DNA from 4 places in the Vallitalea longa genome. Region 3 is predicted to be linked to each of the others. Evidence: predicted binding sites of a transcription regulator. Region 3 holds the regulator's gene; each other region holds the start of a gene.
The links. Region 3 encodes Rex, which represses fermentation and respiration genes when NADH is low (regulators of the CRP and FNR family bind a similar motif). Its sites were predicted from a motif close to ATTGTTAANTANTTAACAAT; they were not measured.
Positions count from the first base shown of each region.

Region 1 (4,228 bases), on a different contig from region 3:
TAGTAAGAATGCTGAAGAAAAGAAAGAAAATATTATATAAGGGTAATAATATATTAGCGATTTCAAATATAGCTTATAGAATCAAAAGTCATACGGTTACTTTTGCAACTATCGCTATACTTAGTGCTTCTACTATAGCGGCATTAGGAATGGTAGATAGTGCGTATTATGATTTTAAAACCAATGAAGCTGAGAATTACCCATATACATTCACTTATAAATATATTGATGAAGCAACTAATGATAAGGTGTTAGACATAGTTAACAATAGTGATAAAAATGAACTTATAGGTAATATGAAGATTGATAGGGCTAAAGTTAGTGGTATGATAAATTATGATTTTGAAACAAAAGTAGCTGAATGGAATCTAGGAAGTGATCAAACATTTTATACAATTTCCAATTCTACTTTTAATAAAATGATGGATATCAGAGAAATGGATAAGCAGATAAAATTAAAAGATGATGAGTGTGTTCTGAACTTTTCAAGTGTCCAGTTGTATGATCTCCATAAATTGAAAGGTTCTACAATAGACGTAAATGCCAATGACATATCAGCAGGAAAACTGACTATCCAAAAATTATATAAACAAAGTATTGTAAAAAACGGATATGATCCTATGTATTTAGTGGTTAGTGACAATATTTATGATAAAATCATTGAAAGTGGAGCTGAAACCAATAGTTATTATGCTGTAAAAGTAACAGATCCACTTGATAGCAAAGAATTATCAGATGAAATAATTAAAACTGTTCCAGCCGATAATGGACTTACTACATACTACTATCATTTTAAAGATGCGAATGAAGCTTATGTAACTATACTTTTTGCAGTATTTTTTGTGGGAATTATTTTCTTGATATCAACAGGAAGTATAATATATTTCAAATTAATAACTGAAGCTAATGATGAAAGAGACAGATATACAATACTAAGAAAAATCGGTGTAAGTAAAAAAGATATAACAAGGTCTGTCAAGAAGCAGATATTACTGATGTTCTTGTTACCGCTAATTGTTGGTCTCTGTCATTCAGGATTTGCACTTAGTGCATTTAATCAAGTATTGAATGCTCATATATTAACTCCTGTAATTGTTACTATGGTAGGGTATTCAGTAATTTATTTAATATATTATTTCCTTACTGTCAATTACTACAAGAAAATCATATTAAAAAAATAATTATTATCTTTATTTTTCATTTCAATATTAGATTTAAAAAAATGATTGCTGCTTTTGTAGAATGAAATTATAGTAGACATTAATATATTCATTCTACTAAGCAAACCTTTTTAGGGCTGTCTTAAAATATTAAGTGGCTCTTTTTTTAATTACTGAATGATAACTAAAACATAGCATATAAGGTAATAACTTGAAGATTATCCTGTTTGTTAAGTTATTAACTCAATTTTCCCGACATTTAATTTAATGCAGGTAAATAAAGGTTATAGGTTTGGTTTACGCAATAAAAAGTTAGAAAAAATACTTATATTCTATTCTGAAAAGCCTTTTGATTAGCTTGTCTACATAGAATATTGAAGTGGGAAAGTTGATATATCAACTTAAACTATTTAAAAAAATATTATAATAGCAATTGTAAAAATCCTTAAAATTAGTTATAATAGTCTGGGAAAACCTAAAATATGACCTTATTTGTCATTTTCAATATTGTCATAGGTTTTAATATAACAAAACATAATTATGTATTTGATAAAAATTTATCAATATGACTAATCAAGAGAGGAAGATATTTATGAACTACACTCATGAAGTGAAAAACATGTGTTGTGTTGCAAAAGGTCCTAATCATGGTCCAGCACCAATTCCTCAAGAAGGAAAATGGGTTCAATCTAAAGAAGTAAAAGACATTTCTGGTCTTACTCATGGTATTGGCTGGTGTGCACCTCAACAAGGAGCATGTAAACTTACTTTAAATGTAAAAGATGGTATTATTCAAGAGGCATTAGTTGAAACACTTGGATGTTCAGGAATGACTCATTCAGCTGCTATGGCATCAGAAATTTTACCAGGAAAAACTATTTTAGAAGCTCTTAATACTGATTTGGTATGTGATGCAATCAATACTGCAATGAGAGAATTATTCTTACAAATAGTTTACGGAAGAACTCAAACTGCATTCTCAGAAGATGGACTTCCAGTAGGTGCAGGTTTAGAAGATTTAGGAAAAGGTCTTCGTTCTCAAGTAGGTACTATGTATGGTACACTTGATAAAGGTCCTCGTTACCTTGAAATGGCAGAAGGCTATGTTACTAAAATCGGATTAGATGAAGATGATGAAATTATTGGTTATGAATTCATTCACTTCGGTAAAATGATGGATATGATTAAAACTGGTATGGACGCAGTAGAAGCTATGAAAAAAGCTACAAGCATATATGGTAGATTCACAGACGCTGTTAAAACAGTCGATCCAAGACAGGAATAGGAGGTTAGTAATATGGCATTATTTGAAGGATACGATAGAAGAATTAAAAGCATTGAAAAAACTTTAAAAGAAAATGGCATCGGTTCTATTGAAGAAGCAAAACAAATATGTGATGAAAAAGGAATTAATGTAAGTGAAATTACTAAATCTATTCAACCTATTTGTTTTGAAAATGCATGTTGGGCTTATACTTTAGGTGCAGCAATTGCTATAAAAAGAGGGATTAAAGTTGCAGCAGATGCAGCAGAAGTTATTGGAGAAGGATTACAAGCTTTCTGTATTCCTGGTTCTGTAGCTGATCAAAGAAAAGTTGGTATTGGTCATGGTGGTTTAGGAGCTATGCTTCTTAGAGAAGAAACTAAATGTTTCGCTTTCTTAGCTGGTCATGAATCATTTGCTGCTGCTGAAGGTGCTATCGGTATTGCACGTTCTGCAAACAAGGTAAGAAAACAACCTTTACAAGTAATTCTTAATGGACTTGGTAAAGATGCAGCTTATATTATTTCAAGAATCAATGGATTTACTTATGTACAAACACAATTCGATTATAATACAAGTGAATTAAAAGTAGTTAAAGAAAAAGCTTATTCAAATGGAGAAAGAGGAAAAGTTAGATGTTATGGTGCTGACGATGTACGCGAAGGTGTTGCAATCATGCACAAAGAAGGCGTAGACGTTTCTATTACTGGTAACTCAACTAACCCAACTCGTTTCCAACATCCAGTTGCTGGTACTTATAAAAAAGAATGTGTACAATTAGGTAAAAAATATTTCTCAGTAGCTTCAGGTGGTGGAACAGGTAGAACTCTTCACCCAGATAATATGGCTGCTGGACCAGCTTCATACGGAATGACAGATACAATGGGTAGAATGCACTCAGATGCACAATTCGCTGGATCTTCATCTGTACCAGCCCATGTAGAAATGATGGGACTTATTGGTATGGGTAATAATCCAATGGTTGGTGCTACAGTTGCAGTAGCTGTTGCAGTACAAGAAGCAATGAATAAATAATAATCATATTTGATTAAGAAAATCTCTAACTATAATTGGTTAGGGATTTTTTTATTTAATAGAAGTTTTACTTTCTGTTTTCCTCGAAATCTTTTTATGAGGTATAGCCTATTTATTATTTCAATAAATGTATGATTGTGTATGTTTAGTGTAAAAAAATGCTATGAAAATACCAAAATGCTATTTTGCATTATTAGGTTGAATATATGTCTTGAAATGGCATATAAGTGAAGAAAATAGTAAGATTTTATAGAGATTTAACATTATTAATAAGCTATAATTCTTATTGTACTAGATAAGCTAAGTTTGTTGATAAGCTTATATGTATAAACTTAAGATAATTAGGAGGAAGACTAATGAAAAGATTTATAAGCTTGTTGTTATGTACTATAATGATTTGCTCTATGTTTGTGGGGTGTAGTAATAAATCAAATGATGATTCAGCTAAAGATGATACAAAAAAATCTGATGTGGTTAATGAAAATGATACATCAGAAGAAGTAACATCTAACAAAAATGATGGGGATGAGAAGTCAGAAACAAAAGAACCGATAATCATGAAATTTGCACATGCCCATCCTGCAGGTTGTCCGAGAGACCAATCAATTCAGTATTTCAAAGAGATAGTAGAAGAAAAAACTAATGGAAACATTATTGTAGAAGTATACCCAGCTGGTCAGCTAGGAAAAGAACCAGAATTAGTTGAAGCAGTTAAAATGGGTACAATTGAAGCTGTTAGAGCAGGAGTCTTCGATGCTACAGCAACAGA
Region 1 covers NZ_BRLB01000003.1:17,664-21,891, forward strand. Annotated here, with positions in the region: gene QMG30_RS08020 (ABC transporter permease) at 1-1,181, shown strand, start outside; gene QMG30_RS08025 (iron-sulfur cluster assembly scaffold protein) at 1,753-2,445, shown strand; gene QMG30_RS08030 (GGGtGRT protein) at 2,458-3,459, shown strand; gene QMG30_RS08035 (TRAP transporter substrate-binding protein) at 3,816-4,228, shown strand, end outside.
Region 1: QMG30_RS08025 (iron-sulfur cluster assembly scaffold protein) is a predicted target of Rex. The motif match lies at 1,706-1,725, and genes of this name have one in related genera.

Region 2 (4,228 bases), on a different contig from region 3:
CCTGTTATTGATTTATTAAGAGACTCTATCAATAAAGAATATTGGTATCACATGGATTTATTACTAGGAGACTTGATGAATGTATATGGTACACATAAACCAGCTGACTTCAAATCTTTTCAAAATGAAGTAATGCTTATTTTTTCAGAACAGGATACTTTCTTCTGTGACGAGCTTAGAGAGGCTTTGATACGATTGATGCCAAAATCTACAGTTGTTAATAATATAGATGGCGGGCACCTTGCTTTAATGATCAACCCAGAAAACTATATTGATATGATTAATACATTTATCTATGAGAGAAATTAGTTCTATATATGAGTTTGTGTTTATGCTAGCTATAGATTAAAAAAGTAAAGGTGTAATTGTGTAATCAATACCTTTACTTTAAATATGTAGAATATCTGTTTTCAAACAATATTTCTTATGCATTTTCTTGATGATAGAGTATATATAACCTTATTCACTATTAACGATTTTCAAATATGGGTTCAATATGTTCTTTTATAAGTTCTAAACTATCTTTTACATCTTGTCTAAAAAATGCAGCAATAGAAACCACTATTTTTTTCTTGGCATTGAAATAAATCACATTTCCTCCATCTCCCATAGCTGCACAGGCATGTTCATCATCATCAATAATCCACCATAAATATCCATAGGAAAGATTCATTTCTTCCCATCGGCTATGCTCCTTCATACTCTCGTCGATCCATGCTACCGATACAATTTGCCTTCCATTCCACATTCCCCTATTTTGATACAATTGCCCTATCTTAGCCATATCCAAAGGAGAAAGAGTAAGTCCCCATCCTCCTGTATTCACTCCATTTGAATCAGCAACCCAGCCACTGATGTCATTAGCTTGATTAAATGCTAGTTGTTCTTCTTTGCTATGAAAAACCACATTATCCTCAACAGTTATTCCCAGTGGTGAAAATAAATTTTCTGTTGCGAAATCAAGCACAGATTGCCCAGTTGATTTTATAAGGATGCCCGATAGAATATCTGGTCCAATGAGAGGAGTATATTTAAATTTTCCTATCTCTCCCTTACCTCCTAATAGATCAAGAGTAAATTTTACCCAATCATCACTAGTGAAATATTTTATGTAGGGTACAGAAGAATTATATTTGTAAGGAGCTGTCATTGTCATCAGATTCTTAAGTGTAACATTCTGTATTGTTTTTTCTCCTCTTTTGACTATGTAATCAGGAAAGAAATCCAATACTTTCTGGTTGATACTTTTGATATACCCTTTATCCATGGCAATCCCCATCAATATTGAAACGATGCTTTTTGTTACTGAGTAAACATGTAACCGGCTAGTATTATTACAGTCATTAAAGTACTTCTCATACAGTGTTTTACCATCTTTTAGTACAACCATACCTGCAATATTATTATGCTCATTGTTTATTTTCTTTTCCAACTCTTTTACTATTTCTTGATTCATATAATCTTCTCCTTTATAAGTTATTGTCTTTTCAACTCCATCATATTTCTTAGTTCCTATTCTAATATGAAAGTTGAGTAATCGTAGCTTATTAGTCTAGTTATTTGACACTTTCTTTTTGACAGGATAGTATATTTCAGTTATGAGTTCACTCTCTTTTTGAACTTGTGAAGGGTCAGTTACATACACTTCATAGAGGGCGTTGTCAGATTCATATCCTTCCTTTTCTGCCCATTCACGTTGTTTAGTATATACAGAAGATAAGTTAGAATAAGAGCCATACAGAACTGTCTTCAAACATAGTCCTGGGTTAAAATCTCTTGTACCTGTAACATACTCTTTTACCGGAATGGCAAATTCTGTGTCCAAACCGAATGGAGTAAATTCTGGGCTATGAAAAAGTACCATTGGTGGGGCAAACATGGTTAGTTTATCATTATTAATTTTTTTGAATAAATCAGTAAAACAATTACCATATTCTTCAGCAAATTCATATTCAAGAACCATTTTTCGGATAGATAAAAGATACATCTTAGGTACTTCCACAAGCCTAACATCGATATCCTCAAGATATGACATCATTGATTTTCCTTGTTTCAGATTTGATATATCATCATTCAGTTGGTCTAGATTTCTTTTAATATCCTGTACTTGTTTCTCCATTTCTTTTCTCTTCTTGGTAAGAACTAAATAAAGCTTTTCATCCATTGATTCTTCGGATTCCAGGATTGTTTTGATTTCTTCCAAAGAAAATTTGTATGATTTTAGTCGGTTGATAAACAACATGGTTTCTAATTGTTCAATGGAATAATATCTATAGCCATTTTCAGGATTGATTTCAACAGGCATGATTAACCCTATTTCTGCATAATAACGAAGGGTTTTAGTAGATACCTTGCATATATTCGAAAACTCTCCAATAGATAACATAGATTATCCTCCTTTCAGCGTATCCTGTATGTTTACCATTATCTTACACCTTGCCCTAAGGGTAAAGTCAAGGGAGGATTTTATCTTTTAAAATCTGCAACTACTTATGCTAGGTGGACACTACAAATTTTAGTTGTGGACTGAACAAATTTTTTCTGTTTTATTAAGGCTTTTAAATCAAGTATAATTTAGTTAATGATTTGTGTCAAAAATTTAACAAACTATTTATAGGTGTAAAATAACTTAAAGGAGATGCTAAGTATGCCTAAATTCAATAATTATCCAAATATATTCAAACCATTACAAGTCGGTAATATGACAATTAAAAATCGTATTACATTCACTCCACTTGTTTCTTGTCATGCGGATGCGGAAGGAAGAGTTACAACAGAACTCGTTGATTTTCTTGGAGCTCAAGCTAGAACTGGTGCTTCCGTTGTAACAATTGGAGCCACAGCAATTGATGCTGAAAAAGCAGAAGATTTTCTAGGTGCATTATCAATTACAAGAGATAAAGATATCATGGGACTTTCGCGACTTGCAGAAGAAGTGCATAGATTTGGCTGTAAATTATCAGTAGAGCTCAATCATGCTGGACGTGCTGCACATACAGATTTGCTTGTAGGAGATGCCTTAGCACCATCAAATATTCCTCTTCAAGGAAAAGCTAGATATATAAAAGAGTTAACTCAAAGAGACATTGATGACATTATTAATAAATTCTCTGACTGTGCATACAGATGTATGGTTTCAGGATTTGATATGGTAATGCTACATGGTGCACATGGTAATCTTATTGCTCAATTCCTCTCACCATTAAGCAATAAACGTACTGACTGGTATGGAGGCAGTCTTGAAAATCGTATGAGATTCCCACTCGAAATAATCAAAGCCATCAGAGCAAAATGTGGAAACAAGATTGCAATAGATTTTCGTATTAGTGCAGATGAATGTACACCTGGTGGTATGAAGGTTGACGAAGTTATTGAATTTCTTAAGGTAGCTCAAGAAGATCTAGATATGGTTCATATATCAAGAGGATTAATTGTAGACTTGAACTATGCTAAGTATACGTTACCAACTTACTTATCTGAGCATTGTGTAAATGCTGAAAACTCAGCTAAGGTAAAGGCTGCTCTTGATATACCAGTATGTGTAGTTGGAGCTGTCACTACTCTTGAAGAAGCTGAAGAAATTCTAGAAAAGGGACAGGCTGATGTTATTGGTATGGCACGTGCACTTTTAGTTGATGGTGAAACTGTAACCAAAGGCTATAGAGGTGAAAGTAATAAAATCAGACCTTGTATGCGTTGCTACAATTGTATAAAATCAATTTTTCCAGGTTGGCCAGTCCGTTGTAGTCTAAATCCAGTTGTAGGTCGTGAAACAAAATACAGGACAATCCAAAAATCAGATAAGAAAAAAAATGTTATGATTGTTGGAGGTGGTGTGGCAGGAATGATGGCTGCGGAAACTGCTGTAAAACGTGGACATGATGTTACTATTTATGATAAAGCTAATCGTCTTGGCGGGCTACTTCATGAGGCAAGCATATTACCATTCAAGAGAGATTTAAAGAGATATCTTGATTGGCAAGTAAAGAATATAGAGAACTGTGGTGCCAAGATAATTTTAAATACAGAAGTAACTAAAGAAATAGTTGAACAGGTTAACCCTGATGCCCTTGTAGTATGTACAGGATCTACACCAATAATTCCACCAATAGATGGAATTGATGGAAAAAATGTAATTTCAGTGTTTGAAGCTGATAAAGGTAATGTAGAAATAGGAGAAGAAGTAGTTATCTGTGGTGGTGGACTTTCTGGATGTGAAAGCGCATTA
Region 2 covers NZ_BRLB01000001.1:294,246-298,473, forward strand. Annotated here, with positions in the region: gene QMG30_RS01165 (alpha/beta hydrolase) at 1-309, shown strand, start outside; gene QMG30_RS01170 (serine hydrolase domain-containing protein) at 470-1,456, opposite strand; gene QMG30_RS01175 (MerR family transcriptional regulator) at 1,553-2,386, opposite strand; gene QMG30_RS01180 (oxidoreductase) at 2,648-4,228, shown strand, end outside.
Region 2: QMG30_RS01180 (oxidoreductase) is a predicted target of Rex. The motif match lies at 2,588-2,607, and genes of this name have one in related genera.

Region 3 (4,228 bases):
TGACAACAGACATAGCAGCATTTTCCATTAACACAATACCTGGAATACCTAGTTCTTGTATTGTATATCTATCGATTTCTCTCATTTCACTACTACTGACAACTTTCATACTATGACATCTCCTTTTTCTTATCTACTCACCTAAGGCTGTAGCAATAACATATTCCTTAGAATGAGATATAGAAACATGTATTCTGGAAATATTAAGCTTTTCAGCTAGACTTCTAGCATTATTATATAGAATCACATAAGGTTTACCCATATCATCACGTAGAACTTCAATATCCGCAAGAGAAAAATCAACAAATCCTGTACCAAGAACTTTTGAAACAGCTTCTTTCGTAGCAAAATTACCAGCTATCGTCTCAGGTCTAAGATTTCTATCTTCAAACAATCTGTTTTCATTCAATGTAAAGTATTTTTCTAGGAATCTTTCATTTTGGATAGCTTTTTCTATTCTGCTTATCTCTATGATATCGTTACCAATCCCTTTTATCATTTACTTCCTCCCAGATATTTCTTATCATATAATTCAATGATTTCATACCCGACTAAATCATGCATATAAGAATATAATCTATCATATTCTTCCTTAGCTTCTGTTTTTCTTACTGCCTTTTCTTTTAATTCTTCCCTAACTTTGTTAATCCATTCTTGTAATTCATCCAGTTCATTTTTAGTATTGAACATACGCATATAACAATCCTGCATAGTATATTCCAATAATTCTTTATTAGTGATTTGAATCTCTTTTGGTAGGGTTTCCATTCTCTCTTCCATTTTATCTAATTTAACTTTAATATCACTAATGTACTTTTTACTTTTTTTCATTTCATTTATAGCAGTATCGTCTTCATCTTCTATGGCTTCTTTCATATTATCAACAATATCTACCATCATCTTCTTTTTGAGTAAAGAATATTCTTTTAGATCATTAGTCAATTGACCTTGTTCACCAACTAATTTATTGAGTTTTTTTTCTAGATCTGATATTTTTTTTGATTTTCTGTTATTACAAAATAGCTCATGCCATCTATTATCCAAAGTTAATATATGGACTTTTTTTTCTATATTTATTGGTTTCTCAATCTTCTGTTTAGAAAAAAACATATATTCACGTCCTCATTATTTATATGTAGTAAAATAATATCTACTTAACTTGTCTTATTAGTTAAAATATAAAGATAGTAGTGTTAAATAAAAATCAACCTATACTAATTATATCGTAACAAATCATTATATTCTATAGCACAATATAATTAAAAGGTACCCAAAATATGAGTACCTAATACCTCTAAGAATAGTTATAAATCTACAAAAATAACAAGTTTTTATATTGTTTCTTTTATATTGTATGAAAGGGTCATCAAACTATCTAATAGATGAACATTTTCTACAACAACATTTTTATTAGTTAATTTTAAGTCTATGGGAGCAAAATTCCATATACCTTTTATTCCGTAATTAACTAAATCATTAGCAACCTTAGGTGCTTTTTGTTTAGGTAGAGTAAGAATCGCTAAATCAATCCTATTCACTTTAATAAATTCTTCTAACTCATCTAGATCTTTAATCTCAATACCCCTTACAGTAATACCAACAAGTCTTGGATTCACATCAAAAAGTCCTTTGACTTCAAAACCTCTTTTATCAAAATTAGTATAGTTAGCAAGTGCTTGACCTAAATTACCCGCTCCAACAATAATCGTGTTGTATTTATTTTCTAAACCAAGTATTTTACCTATAGCGTTGTATAGATATTCAACATTGTAACCATAGCCTTGTTGCCCAAAGCCGCCAAAATTATTTAAATCTTGTCTTATCTGTGAAGCTGTTACACCCATTCTATGGCTTAATTCTTTAGAGGAAATTCTTACAACATCATTTTCCAATAAGTCTCCTAAGTATCTGTAGTATTTTGGTAATCTTTTGATTACCGCTGTTGATATTTTCTTTTGTATCATATAATCAATCCCCAATCCTTTGATACTATTTTGGAACTTTTATAAAAATAATTATATATGTTTGTTAAATCTATGTCAAATAATGAATTACTGTTTTTCCCATATTGTTTATAGGTTATTACAATAAATATTATCTACCCAACCATTGTATTTAGTAGATATTCACACAACATTCACTATATGTCTATTGCATACAATAGTTTTTCTGTAGATTATCATATATTATTTTATATTTAGAAGCTTTTTATAGTAGATATGACTTATAAAATATTTTAATGTCCTTAAATTTATACATCTTTCCTATATCTAGTATAAAAGCTCTAAAATAGTTAATTATAAGAGTTCCTTACCTAAATAGTTATTAATAGCATCTTTAGTTTTTTTTGTATAGTTTGCATCAGTATATAAAATTCTTTGAATTGTCCTTTGAGATAAATTAGCTTCTTTGGCGAGATCTTTAATGGTTATCTTATTTTCAACCATAAAATTACCTAGCTCTTTCCTTTTTATCTCATCTTTTTTGTATTGCCTGTTATAAAAATATGTTGTATTAACTTTTGAACTAATCTGACCTAATTTTCTTTTACGTTGATAATCAAGGCATTTTTCACACTGTTTAACACCTCTAATAAGTGATTCTTGCGATAAAGGCTTCCCACATCTTATACACTGCTTTCTCTCCACACGAGCTTTTCTCAATTTCTTCATATAACCTGCATTACGACTCAAGTCATCATCCCCTTTAGAAAAGTTCTTTTATCATATATATGTTGTCCAAAAGAATTTTATTCTTATGTAAATAAAATAAACTAGTAAGATAAAATAAACTAAACTTTTATTATCATCTATATACTAACCAAAATAACGTAATATTAACCTATAAACTTTTCAAAACCAATGATTAATGGTATCATAGTATGGTAATTTTATTATTTATAGGAGGTAACTATGATTTTATCATGTAAAAATATATGCAAAGCATTTGTAACGAACACAGTACTAGATAATATAAGTTTTTGGTTAGAAAAAGGAGATAAAGCTGCTATAGTAGGTATTAACGGAGCTGGTAAATCAACACTATTTAAAATTATAACAAATGAACTAGAAGCAGATTCAGGACAAGTTATAATTAACAGCATGACTAAACTTGGGTATCTATCACAAAATAGTTCTTTATCTTCAGAAAAAACCATATACGATGAAATGCTCCTTACATGCAAAGATATCATTGATATGGAAAACACCCTAAGAGATTTAGAAATCAAAATGTCTCAGCTTAGTCATGATAGTGAAGCCATGGATTCATTAATGAAATCATATTCTAATCTTCAGCATACATTTGAAATCAATAACGGATATAGCTATAAAAGTAATATAAAGGGTGTCTTGAAAGGACTTGGTTTTTGCGAAGAAGACTTTTCTGCTAACATATCCACTTTATCAGGTGGACAAAAAACAAGAGTAGCTCTTGCAAAAATACTTCTCGAAAAACCTGATATATTACTTTTAGATGAACCGACTAACCATTTGGATATTAAAGCATGTGAATGGCTGGAAGGCTTTTTGTGCAATTATCAAGGTACAGTTATAATTATTTCTCATGACCGTTATTTTCTAGATAAAATAGTAAATAAAGTGATTGAGATAGAAAATACTCACTCACAAATATATAACGGTAATTACAGTTTCTATATAAAACATAAGTCAATAAATGAAGATATACAAACCAAACATTATATAGAGCAACAAAAAGAAATTAGAAGGCAACAAGAAGTTATCCGTGAACTTAGGTCTCATGGTAGAGACAAACTCATAAAACGAGCTCAAAGTCGCGAAAAACAGCTTCAAAAAATTAACATGATCGATAAACCATCATATGTAAATGATAGTATGCATCTTAAATTATCACCTAGAACAATTAGCGGAAACGACGTCCTTACTGCAACAGATATATCAAAGTCCTTTGATAACAAGCATCTTTTTTCGAATCTCGTTTTTCAGATCAAAAGAGGTGAAAAAGTTGCGCTGATTGGAGATAACGGTACAGGAAAAACAACTTTGTTCCGTATAATATCTCATCAACTAAAACAAGATACTGGTGATATATCCTTAGGAGCTAAAGTACAAATTGGTTATTATGATCAAGAACATGCTACCCTAAATCAAAATAATACTTTGATTGAAGAAATTTCAGATGCATATCCTAATATGACTTCCGGACACATACGTAATACACTAGCAGCATTTTTATTTACAGGTGAAGA
Region 3 covers NZ_BRLB01000020.1:15,902-20,129, reverse strand. Annotated here, with positions in the region: gene QMG30_RS20960 (NAD(P)H-hydrate dehydratase) at 1-109, opposite strand, end outside; gene acpS (holo-ACP synthase) at 134-499, opposite strand; gene QMG30_RS20950 (coiled-coil domain-containing protein) at 496-1,110, opposite strand; gene QMG30_RS20945 (redox-sensing transcriptional repressor Rex) at 1,332-1,964, opposite strand; gene QMG30_RS20940 (helix-turn-helix domain-containing protein) at 2,298-2,693, opposite strand; gene abc-f (ribosomal protection-like ABC-F family protein) at 2,913-4,228, shown strand, end outside.

Region 4 (4,228 bases), on a different contig from region 3:
ATTCATGGAGTAGTACGTAGCTATATTCAAACCAGCTTGGCTTAATACTTTTTCTACACCTAATATGATATTAGAATTGAATTCCGAAAACAAAAAGTTGTTATCATGAAAAATCAAATCTACTCTATTAGTTGTATCTTGTTTATGATAAGAAAAATCTTGAACGAATGTACCTACCCCTTGAACTCTGTATAAATAATTTTCATGTACTAGTTCATCTATAGCTTTTCTAACTGTAACTCTACTAGTATCAAATAGTTTACACAGCTCGTTTTCACTGGGAATAGTTTCTTTTGTTTTATATGTTCCATCCTGAATATGTTTCAATACATAATTCTTCAGAGTTTTATACTTGGGTTGAACATCCATATTTTCACCTTATTTTATTAATTCTATATATTTATTATATTTTGTTCTTAGATCATCAGCATTTTCTGGTACAAATCTAGAGATTTCAATGGAATTTCTCACAATTTGTCTACCTTGCTTAATATCTTCTATTTCTCCTAATCCAATTCCTTGAAGTAATATATTACCCATGGACGTAGCTTCTTTCGGTCCTGTTATCACTTCTTTTTCAGTTGCATCAGCTACTAACTGACATAATAATCTGTCTTGGATTCCTCCTCCAAACATATGTATTGTATTATATCTTTTATGAGTTGCTTTTTCAATACCCTCTATAGTATATTTTATTGTCAAAGCAAGACTTTCCTCAATTACACGAACTATCTCGCCAATGGTTTCTGATACTTTTTGTCCTGTTTCTTCACAGTATTTTTTAATTTTATTAGGCATATCCGAAGGAGAATAGAATAATTTGTCATCAGGATTAATGATTGATGATGTTTCTGCTTTCAATCCTTCTTCAACCATTTCACCAAAACCTATATTGATACCGTCTTTATTCCACTGTCTCTTGGATTCTTGAATCAGCCATAGTCCCATTATATTCTTGAGTAGATTGACTTTTCCACCTATTCCACCTTCATTGCTAAGACCGTACTTCTTGGTTGTTTCATTAACAAGTATGTCATCATTTTCAACACCAACCATTACCCAAGTACCTGTAGCAATAAAAATGAAATCGTCATCAAGTGCAGGAATTGCGGCAATCGCAGAAGAAGTATCATGACTTCCTACACTTACTACTTTACAATCATTTATATCCAGTTCTTTTTTAATACTGTCCGTTAATTCTCCTATTTCCTTACCTGGTTGGATTATTTCAGGAAATATATTTTTTGCCAGACCAATCTTCTCTATCAAGTCATAATTCCAATCCCCATTACGGTAATCATACAACTGTGTAGTTGTTGCGATGGTGTATTCAGCTTTTTTGACTCCAGTCAATATATAATTGAATAAATCAGGCATGAGAAGCATTGATACAGCATTCTCAAGTCGGTATGCATCTTCTTTCTCAGCTAATAATTGATATATTGTATTATACTGATTACAATCAATACCGCTTACGTATAGCAGTTCATCTTTACTAATGTATTCGAAACATTTTTCAATCATATCATCTGTTCTGTTATCTCTATAATGGAAAGGATTATTGATAAGTTCACCTTTTTCATCTATCAAACCATAATCAACGCCCCATGTGTCTATACCTATACTTTTTATATCTTCTTTATTGTTTTTGCAAATCAAAAGGCATTTCTTGATTTCATGTACCAATCTCAAAAAATCCCATTGTAAATGATTCTTGAGTTTCACAGGTTCATTGTCAAATCTATGTACTTCCTTCAAAATGATTTTATTATCTTTTAACTCTCCTATAATACCTCTTCCGCTACTTGCTCCAAAGTCGAAAGCCAACATTTTCATATATAATCACCCCATATTATATTATTGTTTCACTTGTAGTTACTTGTAATTACAAGCACAATTATAATATACTTGATTAATTAATCTTTGTCAATTGAAAATGTCACCAAGCTTTGAATAAAAAGATTAGTGACATCATTAATTAATATATCATAATAGGTAATTCAAAAAAATGATATTTAAATTACTTAAAAAATTTGAAACTTATGCATACACAAATATTTGAGCTAAATTTTATAAATATTAACTAAATATATAATATTTTTTAGTTATAATTTATTATAAAATACTTTAGTTAATTAAAATAAACTAGATTTTTACATACAAATTTGACATAATACATAAGTAGGGATATAATGACAATTAATGACAAATATATATACTTTTTTAGTGAAATGAGGTGAATACAGTTAACATATTGTTAATTTTTTAACAATCTTTTTGTAGGTTAAAGTATTAATTAAAAGGAGTTTAGAGATATGAATAATAGTTCAAGTATAGTATTATCGGAGAATCAATGGTATGAAATTGATAAAATAATTAAAGATACTGGTAATGATCAACATAGATTAATTCCTATGCTGGAAAAAATTCAAAATTATCTAGGTTACATACCAGTATGTGTTCAAGAGAAAATATCTAAAAAGACAGGTATTCCAGAAGCTGAGATTTATGGTGTTGTATCTTTCTACTCTTATTTTACGATGGAACCTAGAGCAAGACATAGAGTACAAGTATGCCTAGGAACAGCTTGTTATGTAAAAGGTGGAAAAGAGATAGCTGATAGAATTAAAACTCTATATAATGTAGAAGCTGGACAATCTACTACTGATGGTCGTTTCACTTATGAAGAAGCTAGATGTTTTGGAACTTGTGGATTAGCACCTGTCATAGTTGTAGATGGTGAAGTTTATGGCAAAGTAAAAGTGGAAGACATTGAACAAATATTAGGACAATATAAATAAAGGGGGAATAAAGTTGATAGTTAACAAAATATCAGATTTAGAATCAATAAAAAACAAGACACTAGAAATGACTAAATTAGATTCCGTCAAAAAAACTGCAAGAATCACTGTTCATATGGGAACTTGTGGAATAGCTTCAGGCGCAAAAGATGTTTTAAACAGCTTGAAGAACAAATTAAAAGACGAACATATTAAGAATATAGAAATTAAAACAACAGGATGTATTGGTATATGTTCCAAAGAACCATTAATTACGGTTGAAAGATTTGGTGAAGAACCTATCATATATGAATATGTTAATGTAGAAAAACTTAATGAAATATATGATTCACATATAAAAAAAGGAAATGTAATAGCAAAATATGCTCTAGCTAGAGGTAAAGAAGTAGAACTCGAAGAAAGAGTTGACAATAATGGTCATATAGAATCTCAAAAAATAGTAGATTCATCTATCAAGGGCATAGAAGAAATACCTTTCTTCCGCAAACAAAAAAGAATCGTCATGAGAAACAGAGGAGCAATAGATCCTTATAAAATCACTGACTATATATCAAGAGATGGATATATGGCAGCATATAAAGCAGTTACAGAACTTGATAGTCAAAAAATAATCGAGGAAGTTCTTGATTCTGGTCTAAGAGGTAGAGGTGGAGCTGGCTTCCCTACAGGATTAAAATGGAAATTTGCTTCCAAAGCAGATAGTAAAGAAAAATACATAATATGTAATGCTGACGAAGGTGACCCAGGTGCATTTATGGATAGAAGTGTCTTGGAAAGTGACCCTCATTCAATCATAGAAGGTATGATAATAGCTGCAAAAGCAGTAGGTGCTACAAAGGGATTTATATATTGCCGTGCCGAATATCCTCTTGCTGTAGAAATATTAAACAAAGCATTATCACAAGCAAGAGCTTATGGCATATTAGGTAAAAATATATTTGATAGCAATTTCGATTTAGATATAGAAGTATATGAAGGTGCTGGAGCTTTCGTATGTGGTGAAGAAACTGCATTGATACACTCTATTGAAGGAAAAAGAGGAAATCCACGATTAAAAATACCTTATCCAGCCCAAAAAGGTGTATTCTCTAAACCAACCGTTATTAATAATGTAGAGACTTTAGCTAATATTTCGCCTATCATTTTAAATGGAAGTGACTGGTTCAGACAAATAGGTAGTGAAAAAAGTAAAGGAACAAAAGTTTTTTCAATAACAGGAGATATCAACAATGTAGGTTGTGTTGAAATACCAATTGGAACCTCAATAAAAACAGTGCTTGATGACATTGCAGACGGTACTCAACAAGGAAGCACAATAAAAGCAGTACAATTAGGTGGCCCATCGGGAGGATGTCTACCAGCCAACTATTTTGATACACAATTAGATTATGAACCATTACAAGAACTAGGTGTAATTATGGGTTCAG
Region 4 covers NZ_BRLB01000019.1:52,189-56,416, forward strand. Annotated here, with positions in the region: gene QMG30_RS20665 (GntR family transcriptional regulator) at 1-369, opposite strand, end outside; gene QMG30_RS20670 (rhamnulokinase) at 379-1,836, opposite strand; gene QMG30_RS20675 (NADH-quinone oxidoreductase subunit NuoE family protein) at 2,316-2,801, shown strand; gene QMG30_RS20680 (NuoF family protein) at 2,815-4,228, shown strand, end outside.
Region 4: QMG30_RS20675 (NADH-quinone oxidoreductase subunit NuoE family protein) is a predicted target of Rex. The motif match lies at 2,254-2,273, and genes of this name have one in related genera.